Regions from separate parts of the Vibrio sp. 1078-1 genome, predicted to be linked through region 2. Evidence: predicted binding sites of a transcription regulator. Region 2 holds the regulator's gene; each other region holds the start of a gene.
The links. Region 2 encodes PurR, which represses purine synthesis genes. Its sites were predicted from a motif close to TNANGNAAACGTTTNCNTNA; they were not measured.
Positions count from the first base shown of each region.

Region 1 (7,609 bases), on a different contig from region 2:
TATGGCTTAAACCAGCAGAGTGCCAACTTCAAACCAAGCCGCACGCGAATTCAGAATATCCTGAACTGACATGGCTTTTTTGCCAGGAACTTGCAGTTGCTCTAGCACCAGTACGCCGTTGCCTGTCGCAACATAAATACCGGTTTTATCTGCTTGTACGATGGTGCCGGCTGGCTTGTCACTGGTTTGCTCTGCCACACGGCTTTGCCATACTTTGATGCTGTTTTCTGCCGCCTCAAAGTGGCTCATTGGCCATGGGTTAAATGCACGAACGCAGCGCTCAATGTGCGCCGCATCGTCGTTCCAGTTGATGCGTGCTTCTTCTTTGCTGAGTTTTTTCGCATAGTTCGCTAGCTCATCGTCTTGCTTCACTGGCACTGCTTTACCCGCAGCAATGTCTGCTAGGCAGTCAATCAGAGCTTCTGGACCAAGCTCAGCCAATTTTCCATACATTGAAGCGCTGGTATCTGTCGCTTCGATTGGCAGAGTTGCAATCTTCAGCATATCACCAGTGTCGAGACCGATGTCCATCTGCATGATGGTCACGCCAGTTTCTGCATCGCCCGCCCAAATAGAGCGTTGGATTGGAGCCGCACCACGCCAACGAGGTAGGATAGAACCATGTACGTTGATACAACCAAGTTTAGGGGTATCAAGAACCGCTTGTGGCAGCAGCATACCGTACGCCACGACAACCATGAGGTCGGCGTTCAGATCGGCAAGTTCTTGTTTCGCTTCGTCGGACTTAAAGCTTTCAGGTTGGTAAACCGGGATATTGTGTTCTAGCGCCAGTTGTTTTACCGGTGGCGCAGCCAATTTTTTGCCACGACCCGCTGGACGATCTGGGTTTGTGTAAACCGCGATGACTTCATGCTCCGAAGACAACAACGCCGCCAAGTGACGGGCGGCGAAATCCGGAGTACCTGCAAAGACAATTCGTAAAGACTGACTCAAGGTAGACTTCCTTCTAATTGGTATGGTTCGAGATTAAGCGTTTTGCTGCTTCTCGTTAAAGCGTTTGATTTTCGCTAGCTTGTCCTGAATGCGTTTGCGTTTCAGTGGTGATAGGTAATCCACGAATAGCTTACCTTGTAGGTGATCAAGCTCGTGTTGAACACAAATCGCTAGCAGGTCGTCGGCTTCAAAGGTGAACTCTTTGCCATCACGATCCAGTGCTTTAACGGTAACTTCTGCAGCGCGAGGCACAAGTGCGCGCGCACCTGGTACCGACAGACAGCCTTCTTCGATGCCATCTTCGCCACGCTTTTCCAGAATCTCAGGGTTGATTAGCACCATCGGCTCATCGCGAGTTTCTGAAATATCAATCACTACGATACGTTTGTGGATATCAACCTGCGTTGCAGCAAGGCCAATACCTTCTTCGTCGTACATGGTTTCAATCATGTCATCGACGATTTTTTGAATCTCAGGTGTCACCGCTTCAACAGGCTTTGCGACTGTGCGCAGGCGATCATCCGGGAATGTTAATACTTGTAATACAGACATATTCACTCGAAATATTGAACTGTGCCGAAACAGCACAAACCTTGTTGGCTCAATTCTAGACATTTTATAGCCTAAATGACAGCATCCTTGCACCAATTTCCATTCTGGTTCCTGCTTAATAGACCAAGGACGAGGGTCATGAATCGAATTTTCCGCAACGTTGCCAGTGTTACGTTGCCGTTACTTTTCTCTTTCAACGCTGTAGCAAATGTGGATGCGAACCCACTGACTGTTAAAGATGATGCGCCACATACATATGTAGTTGTGAAGGGCGATACGCTATGGGATATTTCGGCCATGTACTTGGATAGCCCGTGGTTGTGGCCTCGTTTATGGCAAGTAAACCCGGAAATCGATAACCCTCATTTAATTTATCCCGGAGACAAGCTGTCTTTGGTGTGGATTAACGGTCAGCCCGTGTTGAGCCTAAAACCGGTTAAGAAGCTGAGCCCGAAAGCTCGCATCACAGAAAAGAAAGCCGTACCAACGGTCGCGGAAGGTTTGGTGATGCCTTACCTTAAATCGGATCGGTTGCTAGATAAAGATTCGTTGAACAGAGCAGCAAAAGTGATGGGTAGCAGCAAGGGCAGTAAGTATCTGACTGCAGAAGATGTGCTGTATATCAATGGCAATCAGACCGCGACAGGTTGGGCTATTTACCGACCAGTAGCTACCTTTTCGCGTGACGATGTGTCCGAAGAGATTACCGCGCTGCGTTTGATTGCCAAAGGCGAGCTCGTTGAAGCTTCGACTGATTACTCAGGTTTGAAGCTTACATCGCAAATGCAAGAAATCCTACGTAACGATATCGCGTTGCCAAATCAATCGGTTGAGAATACTGACTTCACGACTACGTTCTATCCGCTGCCGTCGCCACAAGGCAGTTCTGCAAAGTTGCTAGGTAATATCGAAGGTATTCGCTTTAGTTCAACTAACCAAGTCGTGGTGATTGATAAAGGCACGTCAGACAATCTCAAGCAAGGCAGTGTGTTTGATTTAAAAGAAGACGCGCACCCAGTTTACAAAGACGGCGATGAGTTCAAGAAAGAGTTTGGCGTGCTTGATAAGAAAATTACTTTGCCTCAAAGCAAAGTTGGTGAGTTGCTGGTCATTCGTCCTTATGAGTACTTTAGCTTGGCACTGATCACTAACAGTACGAAACCCATTAACCAAGATATTTCGGTGGTGTCACCGTTGGCGGACGAATTAACCATCGATGAATCGACGAAATAACGATGATCTCGCTGCCTGGTTAAAACTGAGTTGTTTGCCAGGCATTGGCGGCGTCAAAATGAATAAGCTACTGGCAAGAGACACGCCACGTAACATCGTAAACTTCTCTCCTGAACAGCTACAACAACTTGGGTTAACAACTAAGCAAATTCAAGCTTGGGCTTCAACAGATAAAGAAGTCGATGCTTGTTTAAGCTGGCTTGAGGCTTCTACAAATCATCATATCCTGACACTGACTGACCCGTGTTATCCACCTCAGCTCAAACAAATCGTTGCACCGCCACCTCTACTTTTTGTTCAAGGAAACCCTACTTGTCTTTCTCAGCCACAAATCGCGATGGTTGGAAGTCGAAATGCGAGTATTGATGGATTACAGCATGCACGTCAGTTTGCTGCAGAGTTTGTTCAGCACGATTTTATTGTCACCAGTGGTCTCGCTTTAGGCATTGATGGTCATGCGCATGATGGTGCGTTGCAAGCGGGTGGTAAGACGATTGCGGTGCTAGGATCTGGCTTAGAAAATATTTATCCGGCACGTCATCGTGGTTTAGCGCAACGTGCTATTGAACATGGGGCTTTGGTGTCTGAGTCTCGGCCTAATGCCAAGCCGCGCCCAGAAAACTTCCCGCGTCGTAATCGTATTATTAGTGGATTATCGCTTGGTGTACTGGTCGTCGAGGCGGCGAAAAAGAGCGGCTCGTTAATTACAGCTCGTTACGCGCTTGAGCAAGGTCGAGAAGTATTTGCGCTGCCAGCGTCAATCAATGCCCCCAATGCCTGCGGTGGAAACCAGTTGATACGTCATGGCGCTTGCCTCGTAGAAAAGACGAAAGATGTCTTAGATGAAATACAGTCCTTGCTTGATTGGTCTATTAATCAGAGTACCGATTTATTTTCTACGTTAAATGATGAAGAAGAATTGCCATTTCCTCAGCTGTTAGCTAACGTAGGAAGTGAAGCTACACCGGTTGATATTCTTGCAAACAGGACCAATATACCTGTCCAAGAAGTCATGATGCAGCTCTTAGAGTTAGAACTCTCTGGGCATGTCGTTGCGGTTTCAGGTGGCTATATTCGAAAGGGGAGGGGCTAGCTATGATGATGGATATACTGATGTATCTATTCGAAACCTACATCCATAGCGATGCAGAGTTACAGGTCGAACAAGACGAGTTGGAAGAAGAGTTGCTTCGTGCAGGCTTCCAACAAAAAGATATCTACAAAGCCCTTGTCTGGTTAGAAGAGCTTGCCGCATTGCAGCAAAGTGACACCTCTTCTGCAATCTCGACTTGCATGGCTTCGTCATCAACTCGTATCTACACAGCGAAAGAGATGCAGCGTTTAGATTTGGAATGCCGAGGTTTTCTATTGTTTCTCGAGCAAATCAATGTGTTAACCACAGAAACTCGCGAAATGGTGATTGACCGAGTGATGGGATTAGAAACGAGTGAGTTTGAGCTTGAAGATCTCAAATGGATCATTCTGATGGTGCTGTTTAATGTGCCTGGCAACGAAAACGCTTACACGCTAATGGAAGAGCTGTTGTACACCAAGGAACAAGGGATTCTTCACTAACCATCTGGGCAAGTTCGAGTTTAACTAGAATAAACGCGAGCTTGTCTTTTTGTGTGTTTTTCACGAAACGGTAAGTATGAGTAGTAAAATCGACAACACCCTTTTCTCTGCCCATGAACACGCTTTGGAACACGAGCCGTGTCCAAAATGTGGTGGTGAGCTGACTCTCAAGCACGGAAAACATGGCCCATTTCTCGGCTGTAACCATTACCCAAGCTGTGATTACATTAAACCGCTACACAGCAATGATGGTCACATCGTGAAAGAGTTGGGTGTGCCTTGTCCTGAGTGTGGCAATGAGTTGGTTCTCCGCCAAGGGCGCTACGGTATGTTCGTTGGTTGTAGCCATTACCCGGCTTGTCATCATATTGAGTCGATTAATCAACCAGAGCCAGAGGCGCAGTCACAAGAGCAACACGCTTGCCCTGAATGTGGCAAAGGACATTTGGTTGAGCGTAAAACCCGATTTGGCAAAACATTCTACGCGTGTGACAACTACCCTAAATGCAAATTTGCTGTGAACCTTGCTCCGGTCAAGGGGCGATGCGAAGAATGTGGTTTTACTTTGTTGGTGGAGAAGAAACTCGCCAGTGGTGTGAAATTGCAATGTGCCAACCGTAAGTGCCAGCACACCCAACAAGGGTAAATACATCAAAGGAATTAAAAAGGGTCGCATCGTGCGACCCTTTTTTTATTTTTTTGCTGCCAAACGTTAGTGTTGAGGCTGTTTAGCGAACGCTTGCACGGCTGGGAAAGCTATTGGGTCTAAGATGTCTGCCAGAGCGCACAACCTACGGTGCAATTCTCCTGGGTAGTCGCCACACACGTTGATGTGTCCCATCTTGCGACCTGCACGTTTCTCTTTGCCATACCAATGAATGTGGCAACCATCCATTAATAACAATGCTTCTGGTAGTGTGTCTTCACCAAGAATATTAATCATTGAGGTTTCACGAACCAATTTCGTACTGCCTAATGGTAAGCCGCACACTGCGCGCAGATGGTTTTCAAACTGACACGTTTCTGCACCTTGCTGTGTCCAGTGACCAGAGTTGTGCACGCGTGGAGCAATCTCATTCACTAAAAGTGCCCCATCGACATCAAAGAACTCAAGCGCTAATACGCCAACGTAATCTAGGCTATCTGCGACTGCCGTGAACATTTGCTTTGCTTGTTCCTGTAACCCTGGCGCATCAATCGCAGTAGAAAGACTCAATACACCGTTGGTGTGGACGTTCTCTGCCAGAGGATACACTTCCACACTGCCATCTTTGCTTCGAGCACCAACCAGTGATACTTCGCGGTTAAAAGGAACAAACTCTTCAGCAACAATCGCTTGAGTTGGTGTTGCCGCGATGCACTCCGACATCTCAGTCCAAATGTCGTCGACTTGAGAAGCTTCTTTTAAGCGCCATTGGCCTTTACCATCGTAACCACCTAATGCACTTTTCAGAACCATTGGCATACCAACGTGTTCAATTGCGCGGTCAAAGTCTTCACGAGTTTCAATGACGTAGTATTTCGCGTTGCGCACGCCGGCATCATCAAGCAGTGCTTTTTCAATACGGCGATCACCACCTGCTTTGATGGCTTGCGTACTTGGTAGGAACTTGCCGCTCGCTTCGCAAACCTTGAGCACGTCATGTGGAATATGCTCGAACTCGGCAGTAATCACATCAACTTGCGTAATCGCATTTTCCAAGCCATGGCCAAGTACCTGTTGAGTTAAAGGGTGAACGACATCACCGCTGCTGACATCGTAAGCTGAAATTTGAATATTCAGTGGCGCACCAGCCAGAGACATCATACGAGCCAACTGACCCGCACCAAGAACCAGTACATGCATCTGATTAATCCTCTGCAGGGTTTGGATTTGCGAGAACTGTTTCCGTTTGCTCATTACGGAATGCTTCTACCTTCGCCATGATGTTTTCATCATGAGTGCCTAGGATTTGCGCAGCTAGGATACCGGCGTTTGCTGCGCCCGCTTCGCCAATCGCCAATGTACCAACCGCAATTCCCTTTGGCATCTGTACAATAGAAAGCAGTGAATCCATACCTTTCAGTGCACGAGACTGAACGGGAACCCCAAGCACTGGCAAACTAGTAAACGCCGCCGCCATACCTGGTAGGTGGGCTGCACCACCTGCGCCTGCGATGATAACTTTGATGCCGCGTTCTTTTGCGCCACTAGCGTAGTCAGCCAGTAATTGAGGAGTTCGGTGTGCTGACACGACTTTTGTTTCGTAAGGCACGCCAAATTGATCTAGCATGTCCGCTGCTAGTTTCATGGTTGGCCAATCGGATTTAGAACCCATGATGATACCGACTTTCATCTCAAACTCCTTTAAGCTGCAAAAATTAGGTGAGCTATAAATTTGTGCGCATTATACGGGGATTTTTATCTCAAGCAAACGTTTGCTTCTTGTTGTTGGCGCTATTGATACATTTTATAAAAAAATTGCTTTAGTGTCTGAGAATGAATATTTGTACACTTAGTGAAAACAACACAGTCAAACAAATAGGAAGTAATCGGTGGATAACTTTGAACAAGTGCTCAACGCACTCAAGCAAGGCGAAGTGATTGCCTATCCAACAGAAGGGGTTTTTGGTGTCGGATGTGATCCAGATAACCCAGAAGCAATTCAAAAGCTATTAGAGCTCAAGCAGCGTCCGGTAGAAAAAGGGCTGATTCTCATCGCGGCAAGTTATGATCAGCTCTTGCCTTATATTGATGAATCTCAGTTGACTGAAGAACAATTACAGACTGTTCATGCCACTTGGCCAGGCCCATACACTTGGATCATGCCAGCGAGCGATAAAGTATCCAACTGGGTTTCAGGGCAGTTTGATTCAATTGCGGTTCGTGTGACTGATCATCCTTTGGTGCAAAAAATATGTAATGCATTCGGAAAGCCGTTAACCTCTACCAGCGCGAATCTTTCCGGCTTACCACCGTGTATGACCACGGAAGAAGTCGAAGAGCAGTTGGGTGATAAGCTGGTCGCCATTCTTCGTGGCGAGACCAGCGGTCGTGATAAACCCAGCGAGATTCGTGACGCCAAAACTTCACAAATATTAAGACAGGGTTAACCCTGCTAACCAGCCATCATTAGGTTTCACGTAATAGGTAATAACGTATGTCAGCGATCGATAAGCACGCCGTAAAGCAGTTCTTGATGTCACTTCAGGACTCCATTTGTCAGCAGTTAGAACAAGAAGATGGAAAGGCCGTCTTTGTCGAGGATGCATGGCATCGTGAACCGGGCGAACGTCTTGGTGGCGGTGGGCGCTC
Region 1 covers NZ_JAWOWM010000017.1:2,606-10,214, reverse strand. The annotation lists gene fmt (methionyl-tRNA formyltransferase) at 7-954, opposite strand; gene def (peptide deformylase) at 988-1,506, opposite strand; gene R7190_RS21840 (LysM peptidoglycan-binding domain-containing protein) at 1,645-2,739, shown strand; gene dprA (DNA-processing protein DprA) at 2,723-3,832, shown strand; gene R7190_RS21830 (DUF494 family protein) at 3,835-4,314, shown strand; gene R7190_RS21825 (type I DNA topoisomerase) at 4,391-4,960, shown strand; gene R7190_RS21820 (5-(carboxyamino)imidazole ribonucleotide synthase) at 5,027-6,160, opposite strand; gene purE (5-(carboxyamino)imidazole ribonucleotide mutase) at 6,165-6,650, opposite strand; gene R7190_RS21810 (L-threonylcarbamoyladenylate synthase) at 6,850-7,407, shown strand; gene hemF (oxygen-dependent coproporphyrinogen oxidase) at 7,455-7,609, shown strand, end outside.
Region 1: the regulator PurR is predicted to act here: its motif matches at 6,721-6,740, upstream of purE (5-(carboxyamino)imidazole ribonucleotide mutase).

Region 2 (7,609 bases):
TTGCGACATTTGTGCCAAACCACCACCAGCGTCCAACACTTCTAGGGGTTGCTGGTCAGCATCTAATTCACTTAGAATCTGTAGAAAATCTTCCCACACAATGATTTGGCGGATCTCCCCTTTATCGGAGCCGTAAATATTTTTTGCAAATTTGTGGGCGATATCGTCGAAATTGCGGTCTTCTGTCACTTCTGCTGAGTTATCATAACGGATTGTGCCGCTATTCTGGCACAAGGAAAGCAGGAATAAAGAGGGATACCCTCATTTTTATTATCAATTGATGTTTTTTCGGACTATTTATGTATGTTTGAGCTGAAAAAAGTAGTGTCAGCCATGCTTATGCCCCTTCCGGCATTGCTGCTGATAGGCTTGTTGGGTCTTGCTCTCATTAGTTTTACTACAAAACGTAAAACTGGCTGCTTCGTTGTTCTATTCTCTTTTGTTGGCATTTTTCTTGTTGCCTTCCAACCTGTTTCAACCAAGCTTCTTATGCCGTTAGAACGAGAGCATAAAGCCTTTTTGCCAGTTTCTGGCACCATCGACTACGTGATGGTTTTAGGGAATGGTCATGTTATCGATGACGAAATTCCACCCACCTCGCAGTTAAGCCGTGCAGCATTAATGCGCTTAACTGAGGGCATTCGTATTTTAAGAATGTATCCAGGCGCGAAATTAATCTTATCCGGCTATGCTGGCGGATCTGAAATTAGCCACGCGCGAATGATGGCGAACGTTGCCCTTGCGTTGGGAGTCGCGAAATCCGATATCATTTTATTAGAAGATGCGAAAGATACGTGGGAAGAGGCGCGTCAAGCGGCTGCATTCGTCCAACAAAAGGAGATTGTGTTAGTCACTTCTGCGAGTCACATGAGCCGTGCATTGTATGAGTTCAACGCAGCAGGCATTAAACCAATCCCAGCCCCGACCAACTTCTTAGCTATTAGCGAGATAAGTCAACCTTGGGATAAATACTCACCTAAAGCGCGTTACTTAGAACAAACAGAGCTTTATTGGCATGAGTACTTGGGCAGTATTTGGCAAAGGTTGCGTGATACTGTCGGCCAAACACCAATGGTTGAAGCAAACTAGTATTATCTTGAAGCCACAAAAAAGGAGAGCCGAAGCTCTCCTTTTCTTTTTACGATTGAGTTATGTTCAAACTAGTCACCAGCAAACATATAGCCTTCGCCGTGCACCGTTACAAAAATCTGTGGGTTCTTAGGATCGAACTCCATTTTTGCGCGCATACGTCGAATAAGAACATCAATGGTGCGGTCATTCGGCGCATCCACTCGATGGCTGATCATGTTCAAAATACGCTCACGACTTAACACCTGGTTAGGGTAAGACGATAATGCCACCAAAAGTTCATACTCTGCTTTAGTTAGTTTTACTGGCTCACCGTTGCGGCTAAGTGCGCGACGTTGAATGTCGAATGTCCACTCCCCAAAGCGCACAATGTGCTCTTCACTGGTTTCATTCGCTTTCGAGCTGCCACTACGCGCTGCTGAAATACGCCACAGCAAGTTTTTAACGCGAACTAACAGCTCTCTCAGTTCAAAAGGTTTTGTCACATAATCGTCAGCACCCATTTCTAGGCCTACGATTTTATCAATGCTATCCGTGCGTCCTGTTACTAATATGATACCAATATCCGATTGGCTACGTAACTCACGAGTAAGCATCAGGCCGTCTTCACCAGGCAAGTTAATATCCAGCATGATCAGGTCTACATCGCCCGCTTGCAAAACTTCACGCATTTCCGCGCCACTCTCTGCTTCGCTGACTTGGTAGCCCTCATTTTGGAAATATCCCGCAAGCTTACTACGAGTTACAACATCATCTTCTACGACTAATACGTGATAGCTCATTTACACCACTTTTCTGTCTTCTTATTATCCAAGACGTATTCTATTCATAACTAGTAACATTTCTAGTCATAGATACATTAAAACGCAAGATTTAGCGTTTTTATTGATTCAAAACAAGCTTGCCCATTGCTATTAATAAACGGTCATTTTTGACCATAAAACATAACAATTATAGTTACTGCTATTCATTTTAATTGATTACACTTAGGGGATATCCCTAATTGACTTTGTGATGCATGACTTGAAGCATCATTCAGGAGCCCAAAATGCAAGAAGTGAAAGCTTTTAATGAAAAACGCGCTGAAATTTACTGGTGGTTTTCGAGCTTGTTCGCAAAAGAACTAACAGAGAAAGAATTGGAAGCCTATCACAGTGTTGAAATTCGCAGTTTTCTCGCAGGTTTAGGTGAAAATGAGTCGCTGAAACCAGCTGTTGATAGCCTAGTTGATGCATTGAATCGGTTACAAGATCGTGAAGATGCACAACTAGAGCTTGCAGCTGACTTTTGTGAACTGTTTTTGAAGACAGAAAAATACGGCGCTCTTCCTTACGCATCCATGTACATTGGTGAATCAGGTTTACTGAATGACAAGCCAGCTGAGGAAATGGAAAAGTTGATGGCTGAATTTGGCGTTCAAGTAGACGAAAACCTAAAGGAACCTGCGGATCACTTAGCCGTTGAGCTCGACTTTCTCGGGAACATGATTATCCGCTCAAACGAGCTTGAACAAGAAAAACACATGGAAGAAGCCTTCGTTAAACAAAACGACTTTATCCAGCAACAATTGATGTCTTGGTTACCTCAGTTTTCAGACAAATGTAAACAATTCGACGAATTTGGATTTTACTCGAGTGTCGCGAAACTATTAGTTGCATTTTGTAAACTAGACAGCGCCTACCTTCTTGGTGAATAATTGCCGCCTATTTTTAGGGAGCCTGCCTATCGGGCTTCCTGTATGCCGAAAGTGACCAATTGTAAGTAACTTGGGTATAATATTCGTTTGCCTTAACTTAGCGCAAAGACGCTTGGTTATTTAGCAGTCAAAATGTGACTTCAAATACACAAATCTCGTGCTGAAAACATTGCTAGTCAGTCCACATAGGGCTAAAATGTGAGCGCAAACGATTAAATATGATTTATATGTAAACCGCTGAAATATAGCGGTTTTTGTGTTTTCTTAACAGGTTGATGGCAATTTCTCATCAGATAGAAAAAAGATAAAATTCATCGACCGATGCTGCTACGCACCCTTTTGTCGCACTTGGATCAACCGCTGCCGAGACACTTAGCGCCAATTTTATATTGCTAGGTGTGAAACCATTAGAGCATCAGGTACATCCAATACGACATATTTCAGTAGCTCGATACAGGACACCATTTATGGCCACGATAAAAGACGTTGCTCGCTTAGCCGGCGTTTCCACTACGACAGTTTCGCACGTTATCAATAAAACGCGTTTCGTTGCAGAAGCAACGCAAGAAAAAGTAATGAAAGCCGTTGACGAGCTGAATTACGCGCCAAGTGCCGTTGCACGCAGCCTAAAATGCAACTCAACTCGTACGATTGGCATGTTAGTAACTCAATCAACTAACCTATTTTTCTCAGAAGTGATTGATGGCGTTGAGAGCTACTGTTACCGCCAAGGCTATACTCTGATTTTATGTAACACAGGCGGGATTTACGAAAAACAACGCGATTACATTCGTATGCTGGCTGAAAAGCGCGTTGATGGCATCCTAGTGATGTGTTCTGACTTAACCGAAGAACTAAAAGAGATGCTTGACCGTCATGCGGACATTCCTAAAGTGGTCATGGATTGGGGCCCAGAGAGCTCGCAAGCAGACAAAATCATGGATAACTCAGAAGAAGGTGGCTACATTGCGACCAAACATCTGATTGACAATGGTCATACGGATATCGCTTGTCTAAGCGGTCATTTTGAAAAGCTTGCTTGCCAAGAGCGCATTGCAGGTTTCCGTCGCGCAATGAGCGAAGCGAACCTAGCTGTAAATGAAGACTGGATCCTTGAAGGTAACTTTGAATGTGATACGGCCGTATTAGTTGCAGATAAAATTACCGCAATGGACAAGCGCCCGACGGCGGTATTCTGTTTTAACGACACAATGGCTCTAGGCCTAATGAGCCGCTTGCAACAAAACGGGATCAAAATTCCTGAAGATATTTCAGTGATCGGCTACGACAACATCGAGCTTGCAGAATACTTCTCTCCACCGCTAACGACTATCCACCAACCTAAACGTCGTGTTGGTAAAAATGCATTCGAAATTCTACTTGAGCGTATCAAAGATAAAGAACACGAAAAACGAATTTTCGAAATGCAACCTGAGCTTGTAATTCGAAATACTGTGAAAAAAATGAACTAAATTTTACTGTATTTAACCGTGTTAAATAAGCGCTCTACAGGGGCGCTTATTTTTTTGGAAAAATTAAGCATTCTCTAATACTTCACACCACTCTAATAACAATTGACTAACGTTAACTCCCTGTTTTATATAAATGTAATATATATTAAGAACTCCTTTTCAAAGGCCAATTTGCACCTTTCCATATGCAAAATAGAGCATTCAATCTATCATTTTTATTGAACCGATATCACACTTTTAACGCTAAACCGTGATGTTAATTCAATATAAGAAGTATGCTCATTGTGTCACGCACAGGGCAAACCATTCGAAAGAGTGGGACGCAAAGCCTCCGGCCTGAACCATATTACGATATGGAAGGTAGCGGGGTTACCGATGGCAAGTGTGTAAGCAATGACTTTACTCTGTAATGACATTGTTTTTACGCATGTTTGCTACTCTCTCGGACCTGACTTTTGGTGGCGTAATATTAATTACACCGAGATAACAAAACATGGATAAACCGATACTCAAAGACTCTATGAAGCTATTTGAGGCACTTGGTAATATCAAGTCGCGCTCAATGTTTGGTGGCTTCGGACTATTCGCTGATGAAACAATGTTTGCACTAGTGGTAAACAATCAGCTTCATATCAGAGCAGACCAAAAAACTTCATCTGACTTCGAGAAACAAGGGCTAAAGCCTTACGTTTATAAAAAACGTGGCTTTCCAGTCGTTACAAAGTACTACGCTATTTCCAGCGATTTATGGGAATCAAGCGAACGCTTAATCGAAGTAGCGAATCAATCATTGAAAAAGGCAAAGCTTGAGAAAGAACAGCAAGCAAGTACAAAACCTAACCGTTTGAAAGATTTGCCTAACTTACGACTGGCTACCGAGCGCATGCTAAAAAAAGCCGGCATCGAATCCGTAGAGAAGCTTGAAGAGGAAGGTGCGCTTAACGCCTATAAAGCGATAAGAGATACGCACTCTGCAACCGTCAACATTGAGTTGCTATGGGCACTAGAAGGTGCTATCAACGGCACTCATTGGAGTGTGGTACCTCAAGCTCGCCGAGATGAGTTGATGAACGGCCTCCAATAAAAGTCGGCCTAAAAACTATCTTGTAAAACCGCAGTCTAATCTGCGGTTTTTTTGTGAAATTTTTTCGGTTTTCCTACTGTCTTATTACATATATCCCAAATTGGAATCAAAATTATGAATAAGAAACTGATATTAGGTCTCATCCTACTAGCGGCTATCGTCTTTTTAGGTATTAACTTTGGCCAGTATTTAACCTTAGAGAATGCAAAAGCCCAACAAGAAGCACTAACTACATACATCGATCAGAATTTTGTATTCTCGGCTGCGATTTACTTTTTTACCTACATTGCAATTACCGCTTTTTCTATCCCAGGAGCGGCAGTAGTCACCTTACTTGGTGCAGCCTTATTTGGTTTTTGGACAAGCTTGCTACTGGTTTCTTTCGCTAGCACTATGGGGGCAACACTGGCCTTCTTGAGCAGCCGATACTTATTGCGTGACTGGGTACAAAACAAATTCGGAAATAAACTCAACGCAATTAATCAAGGTGTCGAAAAAGACGGAGCTTTTTATCTATTTTCCTTGCGTCTAATCCCTGTATTCCCTTTCTTTCTAATCAACTTACTGATGGGCTTAACACCGATGTCTGTAGGTCGATTTTATCTCACTAGCCAAATAGGTATGCTGCCAGGCACAGCCGTATATCTGAATGCAGGTACTCAATTAGCAACAATTGAAAGCCTATCGGGCATTGTTTCACCCGCAGTATTAGCGTCTTTTGCGCTATTGGGACTATTTCCAATCATCACTAAATGGGTTATGAATAAAGTAAGGCCGACACCAAGTCAGCAAAACTCGTAATTGGTGAAGTGGGTATTTTGATGAAAATATTTATCGCTAAAAACCCAGCAGAAGCACACATTGTATGTGAGCTGCTTAAAGTGGAACAAATTTACTGTGAAGTTCGCGGAGAAGGTATTTTCGGCCTAAAAGGAGAACTGCCGTTTGGTGATGATACCGATCCTTATGTGTGGCTTTTTGACACGGCACAAAAGATGAAAGCTGAAGAAATAGTAAAAGCATATCGAAAACAATCCGATAGGCATGAGTATCAAGATTGGCAATGCCCAAAATGTCATGAAATAAACGAAGGGCAATTTGGTGCATGTTGGCAATGTGGATATCAACTAGGAGAGCTATAGCGGCTCTCCTATTCAGTGGATGCACTCAGTTTTAAGCACATACAGCTTGCTGTTTAATAAACTCGATGGAGTGTTGATTGAAGTCTTCTGGACGCTCTACATTGCATACATGACCACAATTCGGGATTTCTCGTAGAATGCTGAGCTTATGTGCTGCAACCATTTCTTTGACAGGTTTAATAAACATGTAATCCCTGTCGCCCATTAAGTAAAGAGTCGGAATGGGTAACTCTCGATCTTTAAAATATTTCATTAACGGATTTACATCAGCGGCAAGAATAAACCAACGTTTAAATTCTTTTTGGCAAAGCTTCTTGGCTTCGCGAATAAAAAGGTGGCGAGATTCTCGTTGGCTTCTTTGAGGCATAACAATATAAGCGAACAGTTTGTAGAGCCACATGTACGGTAGGATATGCTTACAAAAATTACCTAATTTCACCAATATCTGAGAACGAGTGTTAAGCCTTGTGACAGCACCGCCGAGCACCATCGAACGTACGCGCTCTGATGACAATTCAGCAAGGTTTCGAACAATAATAGTACCAAGCGACATACCGACAAAATGAGCGGATTGGATCTTTAAATGGTCCAATACTTTCAAAATATCTTGGGTAACTTCCGTAAAGGTATAACGGCTAGCAATGAGCTCTTTAAGTAACTGATTTGACTTTCCATGCCCTCTTAAATCGATCAGCAATAAGTTAAAGTGTTGCTTGTAAGCTTTAATTTGCTTGAACCAGATAGAAGAGCTACCACCAGCACCGTGCACAAATACAACCCACTCATTACTAGTAGGGTGCAAATAGGTTTTATGAAAAAGTAGCGGCTGGGTCATATTGAGTATCAAAAAGATCGTGCTATTGAGTAAAAAGCCATCCTACCACACTCCCCTTACTCAAGATAATAAAGGCACCTCATTCGGTGCCTTTCGTTACAATTTTAAGTCAAACTAACGCTGAGTGGTAAAGCTGCAAATAAGATTCTGCGGCCTTTTGCCAACAAAAGTCTTGTTGCATCGCGTGCAACTGTACTTTATTCACTTCAGGCTCGTTTTGAGCGTAGAGCAACAGTGCCCTTAGCATCGTTAACAACAATGCCTGCGGTGTCGGTTCGAAAAAAACAAACC
Region 2 covers NZ_JAWOWM010000002.1:130,368-137,976, reverse strand. The annotation lists gene cmoM (tRNA uridine 5-oxyacetic acid(34) methyltransferase CmoM) at 1-189, opposite strand, end outside; gene elyC (envelope biogenesis factor ElyC) at 304-1,089, shown strand; gene torR (two-component system response regulator TorR) at 1,161-1,871, opposite strand; gene torD (molecular chaperone TorD) at 2,138-2,785, shown strand; gene purR (HTH-type transcriptional repressor PurR) at 3,253-4,257, shown strand; cyclic di-GMP riboswitch class I at 4,545-4,634, shown strand; gene R7190_RS04530 (TfoX/Sxy family DNA transformation protein) at 4,751-5,341, shown strand; gene R7190_RS04525 (TVP38/TMEM64 family protein) at 5,456-6,142, shown strand; gene R7190_RS04520 (DUF2007 domain-containing protein) at 6,163-6,483, shown strand; gene R7190_RS04515 (alpha/beta fold hydrolase) at 6,515-7,318, opposite strand; gene glgA (glycogen synthase GlgA) at 7,428-7,609, opposite strand, start outside.

Region 3 (7,609 bases), 230 kb from region 2:
GAACGGAAACCTTTGCCGTGTTCACCCCACATCAAACCGCCGTATTTCGCCACCAGCTTGACCACTTCATCAGAAACTTCGTGCATCAATGCTTCTTGGTGCGGGTCACACAAATCCAACGCAGGACGTACGTGAAGCACCCCAGCATCGACGTGACCAAACATGCCGTAATTCAGAGACTTGCTGTCTAACAGTTCTCGAAACTCTACAATGAAGTCCGCCAGGTTTTCTGGTGGCACACAGGTATCTTCAGCGAATGCGACCGGTTTAGCACGACCTTTTGCTGCGCCTAACAAACCCACCGCTTTTTTACGCATGTTGTAAATACGCCCAATGCTCGCTACATCGTTACAAACTTGGTAGCCGATAATGCCCGCTTCTTCTGTTTCCAACATGGTATCGAGCTTGGCGGTCAACGCTGCAACCTGAGCAGCAACTTCCTCTTCGTCCTGACCTGCGTATTCCACCATATTGATGCCAAGCATCTCTTTATTTGGAACATCGGTAAGTAAATCGCTCACGGTGTGCCAAACGATATCTTGCTTCGCGAGATTAAGCACTTTTGAGTCAACGGTTTCTACAGACAGCGCTTTCGCCTCTACCATAAACGGTGCATTACGCAGTGCAGAATCAAAGCTGTTGTATTTAACGTTAACCAACGTACGCGCTTTCGGAATTGGCGTCAGGTTCAGCTTTGCTTCGGTAATAAATGCCAATGAACCTTCCGCGCCGCAAAGTACTCGTGTGATATCGAAACGGTCACCGTCTTCATTCAAGGCATTTTTTAAATCGTAGCCCGTTAAAAATCGGTTAAGAGGAGGAAACTTATCTACGATCTGCTGGCGTTTTTCACGACATACGGATTCCGTTACACGTAGCGCCTTGGCAGCAAACTCGCCTTCTTTTGGGTAACCATGGGACAAGTCCGACTCTAAAATTGAACCATCAGCAAACACCGCTTGTAGCGACAAAACATGATCGGATGTTTTTCCGTATTTCAGAGAACCTTGACCAGAAGCATCGGTGTTGACCATGCCGCCAATCGTTGCACGGTTACTGGTAGATAAGTCTGGAGAGAAGAAGTAGCCATAAGGGCGAACAGCGTCATTTAACTGGTCTTTCACTACACCAGTTTGTACACGAACCCAGCCTTCTTTCTCATTAATCTCAAGCACTTTGTTCATGTGGCGAGACATATCCACCACAATACCTTTGGTTAGCGACTGACCATTGGTCCCTGTGCCGCCACCACGAGGTGAAAAGGTAATTCGTTCGTACTTTTCTTTATTGCTCAGTTTCCCGAGGAGAGAAACATCTTCTGTCGTTTTGGGATGAACGACAGACTGAGGAAGTTGCTGGTAAACACTGTTGTCAGTGGCAACCGCTAGTCGGCTTGAATATTGGCTTTCGATATCACCAGTGAATCCGGCGTGCTCAAGCTCTTTCAGAAAACTAAGAACAAGAGGATCGACATCAGTTTGCGAGTGTAATCTTGGTAACATTTGCTTCCTGCCCCTACGACGCTGATCCGATCAGCTGCGGGTTGTGTAATTATTTGCTCACTTCTCATACAAATTGGCGCTAAGCGAAAAAACACCACAAAAGAGTTAGTGAAGTAATATTCTTTGAATTTCGTCACTTTACAACATTTAAAAAGACGAGCAAATCAGAATCTCGATACAATAATTAAACTTATGCTTTATTTTTTCACGCTTGATGCCTACATTGGGGAACGAATCGCGTTTCTAGATGAGTTTTCAGAATGAAAAAAAATAAAATTGTGACCACTGAAGATATCCTTCTCAAACTTTGCCAGTCTGTTTCTGGCGTACTTACTTCGGCGACATCTTCTCAAGTAAATTATTCAGCAATGGTGCAAAAAATCCACAAGACTAGCCTCAAACCAGATTTTGGCTGTTTTGTTCTGTTTGATGGCGGATTTACCGGGCTAGTTGTGATTAATTTTACGGCAAAAGCCGCACTGGAGATCTACACCAACTACATGCGTAATATGGGCATGCCAGAAGAAGAACTGGCAATATCTCATACTTCTGACGAGGTAGGCGATGTTCTGGGTGAACTCATGAATCAACTGGTCGGAGACTTCACTAATAAAATTCGTAAAGACCTGCAAACGAACATCACACAAAACCAACCAAAAATGCTGGCGCTGAATAAGCAAGTTATCTTACAAGTTGATACCAACCTTGACCGCCCTCAAGCGCGCAGAGTGACGTTCTCCACCGAAAACAACAATATTTTCTATCTCGAACTAGCAATGGATAAAACTGAGTTCATCCAACTGGAAGAGTTTGAAGTTGCTGAAGACGAAAACCCAGACGACATTTTAGAGGCAACACGTAAACAGTTGGCTGAGAAAGAATCTAAATCGTCGGGATCAAACGATGATGCCGATGACTTGCTCAACCAGCTCGGGTTGTAATTCTAACGAATCTTAATGAAGAATGGCTTCTTAGACACAAGTACGACTTCATACTGATTACGACGAACTAAAACGCCAGCCTCGCTTAATGCGAGGCTTCTTTTTATGTGCTGAAATTATCTTCAGTCCCACCTTGTATTTCGTTTTTATGTCAAAAAAGGTAATATGTCTGACTTCATAAATTTTCTGCTTTCGTTACTGGTTGTCGATGGATAAACAAAAAGCTCTGAAAAAAATCGCCAAGTGCTTAGAACTGGGCAATTCCGCTAATGTTAATGAGGCTGCCAATGCTATCAAAATGGCACATCGCCTCATGCTTAAATATGGTCTCGATAAAGACGATATTGAGTTCATCAGAATGGGAAAAACACAATCTTCTCATCTGCTACCAGCGAACATCAGTTCTACCATATTGCGAGTGATTCGCGGCATTAACACAAAATTCGGTGTCGAAGCAGTATTGTTGAATCACAAAGGGCTCAAACGTGTCGAATTTATCGGTGAAGCAGATCGCGCTATTTTTGCTGCATTTGCTTTCGATATTGTTTATCGCGAGATGAACGAAAGTACCGGACAATTCCGAAACAGCTTTGCTGGCACCGGCACCTCTTCTCAGGAAGTGACTCGCCGTGTGAACTCATTTGTATCTGGCTGGGTGGAAGGCGCGATTGAAAAATTGCCAATTATTTCTCCAGATGAAGAGTCGGCCAATAAAATTAATGACTATATTGATAAAGAATTCCAAAACATTGACCGCGAAACGTTCAAGAAGCAATTGAAAGAAGCAATGAAAAACCTAACTGAAGACTACGAAGTGGGCTTAAAGAAAGGTAGAAAGGTTTCAGTTAACCGTGGAGTGGGCGGCGAACAAGCACGCAAAATGTTGGGCGATTCATCGAAATAGCCAGAATAGTAAAGGATTCACATAAGCAGCAATGACTTCGATGTCGATGGGGCTTACTTTGAGAGCTTTGGCAGTATTGGTAGGAATTTTCTTACAGAAACTCTTATCAATCTTACTTTCTCATAACAAATATTAATGCTTGTTTATTCATAATTCGCATCCCATTATGAGGCATGGTTTCGCCTCAGTTTTATACGGAGATTTTCCCTTGAAAAAGATGCCTATTGCACTAGCTCTAGTGCTAGCTCTTACTGGCTGTCAAGCCACTCAACGCCAAAATGCAACAACGGGTGAATACGAAACTAACTCCACCACGCAAGGCGCGCTTATTGGTGCGATCGCTGGCGCAGCAATCGGCCTAGCAACGGGTGATGATGCTAAAGAACGTCGTCAGCATGCACTCATTGGTGCAGCCGCAGGCGGAGCGACTGGCGCTGGCGTTGGTTACTACTTTGACCAACAAGAAGCGGAGTTACGTCGCGCTTTGCTAAACTCTGGCGTACAAGTTCAGCGTGTTGGTGAAAATCAGCTTTTACTGCGTATGGAAAACGGTATCGGCTTCTCTTCAAGCTCTTACCAGCTTGATGCTAGTATCCATAATACTCTACGCGGTGTTGCTCGCATCCTAGTTGAGTACCCAGATACCAGTCTCGTTATTGACGGTTACACGGATAGCACAGGTAGTGAGTCATACAACCAAACGTTGTCAGAGCGCCGTGCAGAGTCCGTACGTCAATTCCTAGTATCTCAAAACGTTGCACCTGGTCGTGCAATTGCACGCGGCTACGGCGAACGTAACCCAATTTGCTCAAACCAAACTTCTGAAGGTCGTGCGTGCAACCGTCGTGTTGAAATCCAGATCTTGCCACTGAAGTAATTTGGTTGCACCATAACGGTAATAATAAAAAATTACCGGAGCAGGCCTAACCATTATCGTTAGGCCTGACATATTAATGTCTGTCAAAACGTCTGCCCTACTCTGCTTATTTAGCCTCAGCTTTTCTGGTTACTCGCTTGCCTCTCAAGCTCCAAATGACCCCATCGAACAATACGAGTACGCACAACAATTATTGGCATCAAACGAAGCTGAAGCCTCACCAGAAACGCGCTACTGGCTAGAGCAATCCGCCAACCAAGGTTACCTCCCTGCACAAAAACAGCTCGCGAACGACTTTGCTAAAGGGATCAATGGTGAAAAAAATGAAACACAAGCGTTATATTGGCTAACCTCTATCGCACTCAATGACCCAACCGATCGTGGCTTTCTTCTCGCCGATTTTATTCAGCGCAATCCAGATAAGGTCACAACTTCTCAATTGACTGAAGCCTTGTATCAAATGGCTTCTCAGCATAATCCAGCAGCAGAACAGGCTTATAATCAACTGTTAGAGCAGCGCTTCAACCAACTGCGAGCTAAACAAGTCTCGCAAATAAAGTCGCTCGATAAAAAGGCGGAGCAAGCACAGGAAGAGAAAAGCACAGTTGCAAACCCCAAAGTAGAACACTCGCCGTTTCTATGGCTGATTTGGCTAGCGGCGATACTCATCATCAGCGGCTTAAGTTTCCTCGTGATCAAAAAACTCAAGCAGAATAGAAAAGCGCGTGAAGCCAAAGGGGAAAGCCAAAATCAACGAATGGCGGAAAAAATAAAAGAGCTAGAGTTTACGAACAAGCAACTGAAGCGTCAGTTAGAGAAAGTATTCAGAGAATTTAAGAAATCCAAAACTCAGGCAGAAAACCATAAGCTAAGCGTCGCGTGTGCTATGTTTGGCTACACACCACAAACCATCCCTGATTTACAGGCAATCAAGCTACGCTATAGACAGTTATCAAAGCTTTATCATCCTGACACAAGGGGCAGTGAAGAAGAAATGAAGCGACTCAATCATGCCTTTAAGCTCGTCTCACAAAATGTTACAAAACAGTAAAAATAGGTCAGGATACTTTGGCTACCATGCTTTTATTCCCATATAATCAAACACCGCAATCGATCTCCCTCTCAAAGAAATTAACAGACATTTAACTTAAGTCGCGCTTTTATGCCATAATGCCCGGCGCAAAATAACACCTAACGACTCAAATTAATCTAGGTGGGGAGAAAATCAATGTTCACTGAAGAAGGCACCTGTGATTGGTGTAAAAAACCTAGTCTTGTAACTCGTCACGATTATTTAGATGGCAAGCACCACTACTCATGTAAAGCTTGTTACGATATGGCAAAAATCGACGTGCGCCTATTTAACCAAGGCGAATTGCAAATGCGCGAACGTTTGCAACGAGCGAGCTAAGCAAGACGGAATCAATGGAACTGATTTTCAAAAGCGCCTTTTATAAGGCGCTTTTTTGATCTCCCAAGCCTATTTCCAATCTCTATCTCGTATTCCCTCCTATCCTACATAGCATGTCGCATCGGTTATCAGCCCTCTTCCACTGTATACAAACCACTGTCCGTGAAAAACACCTGTATATACAGTAGTAAACCCCTGTATGTCTCTCGTCCAACTTTCTACTCACCTCACATTTTTAAATTGATGTTAGACATATCAGAAATAAAAAATAAACAAATAAATTCAATTACTTAAAGTAAAATTCTTTTATTTCCTTTTCAAAAAACCGCAAATAACTTTTGAGAAACTTGTTGATCAGGTCGCCAAAACAAACTACTGTATAGGCATACAGCATGTATAAAGGAACAGTAAGATGCAGTTACAAAGTCAATCTCATACATACTCTCGTTACAACGTATTGGCACAAGCAACTAAGCCCATGGCCGTTTCGGATCAGCTTCTATCTAAGCTGGCTGTTTTATCGCAGCAGAAACAATGGATTTTGTTTACAGCAGACTGCCCTCGTCCAGACTTTGAACAACTCACTGCTTCTAATATTTGCTGTAAAAACGTTATTCAAATGAAGCCCTCTCAACAGCTTTCAGAAGTCGAGATCGTGATAAAAGCCATCCGATCAGGCAATGCCAGTGCTGTTGTCGCATCCAATAAAATTGCACTTATGAATCAATCTATGTTGCGCGACATGGCGCAGCGCTATCAGTGTGAAGTCTTTTTCGTCGAAGGCAGAGTTAATAAGTACCACTAATAAGTTCGACGTTATCCATCCTGCATCTCGCCTCCTTTTTAAGGGGGCTTTTTTTGTATTAAAGAAAATAGGCAAACGTTTGCTTTTTCTCTGGCGAGTTAAAATAGTTCTGGTATGATGCCCACATTCGATTTATTCAGCGCCCACATTTTGCTGAATATCTTCTCTTTCTGACGTTTGATTAAGATGATAGGAATGTCGCAATGAGCCTTGCTAATCAAGTACTTGCCGTCAATGACGACCTGCCAATTCGCACCCATAAACCCGTTCATAGTGGAAAAGTTCGTTCAGTTTACTGGTTAACTGATGAAGACAGCGCCCGACTGATCAAAGAAAAAGGATACAATGTCGCGCCAGATGCGCCTTTGGCTATCATGGTGATTAGCGACCGAATCTCTGCGTTCGATTGTATTTGGCATGCTGAAGGTGGTCTTAATGGTGTCCCGGGTAAAGGGGCTGCGCTTAATGCGATTTCTAATCACTGGTTCAAACTGTTCAAAGAAAATGGCTTAGCAGATAGCCATATTCTAGACATTCCTCACCCTTTTGTTTGGATTGTACAAAAAGCCAAACCGGTAAAAATCGAAGCCATCTGCCGCAAATACATCACGGGTTCGATGTGGCGCGCTTACGCAAATGGCGAGCGCGAGTTTTGTGGAATCCAACTTCCTGAAGGGTTAGAAAAAGACAAAGCACTGCCAGAGTTGCTAATGACCCCATCCACAAAAGGCATTCTAAAAGGCATTCCCGGTGTGCCAGAAGCGGATGACGTTAATATTACTCGTCAAAATATCGTAGACAACTACGAAGCATTTAACTTCTCAAGTGCGGACGATATCGCACTCTACGAAAAACTGCTGAAAGAAGGCTTTAACGTTATCAGCCAAGCATTAGAAGCAATTGACCAAATCTTTGTCGATACCAAATTCGAATTTGGTTATGTTCATGATGCTGCTGGCAATGAAAAGCTGATTTACATGGATGAAGTGGGTACACCAGACTCGTCTCGTATATGGGATGCTAAAGAGTACCAAGCAGGTCACATCGTAGAGAACTCAAAAGAAGGTTTCCGCCAGTTCCTACTTAACCACTTCCCTGACCCAGATATCTTGCTAAATAAAGAACGTATGCCAGAGCGTGAAGCACTCGCTCGTGATAATGCTTTACCC
Region 3 covers NZ_JAWOWM010000002.1:356,949-364,557, reverse strand. The annotation lists gene R7190_RS05555 (FAD-binding and (Fe-S)-binding domain-containing protein) at 1-1,502, opposite strand, end outside; gene R7190_RS05550 (DUF3334 family protein) at 1,763-2,443, shown strand; gene R7190_RS05545 (DUF2786 domain-containing protein) at 2,652-3,347, shown strand; gene R7190_RS05540 (OmpA family protein) at 3,565-4,224, shown strand; gene R7190_RS05535 (J domain-containing protein) at 4,301-5,275, shown strand; gene R7190_RS05530 (hypothetical protein) at 5,453-5,635, shown strand; gene R7190_RS05525 (SulA-like leucine-rich domain-containing protein) at 6,048-6,440, shown strand; gene R7190_RS05520 (phosphoribosylaminoimidazolesuccinocarboxamide synthase) at 6,644-7,609, shown strand, end outside.
Region 3: the regulator PurR is predicted to act here: its motif matches at 6,508-6,527, upstream of R7190_RS05520 (phosphoribosylaminoimidazolesuccinocarboxamide synthase).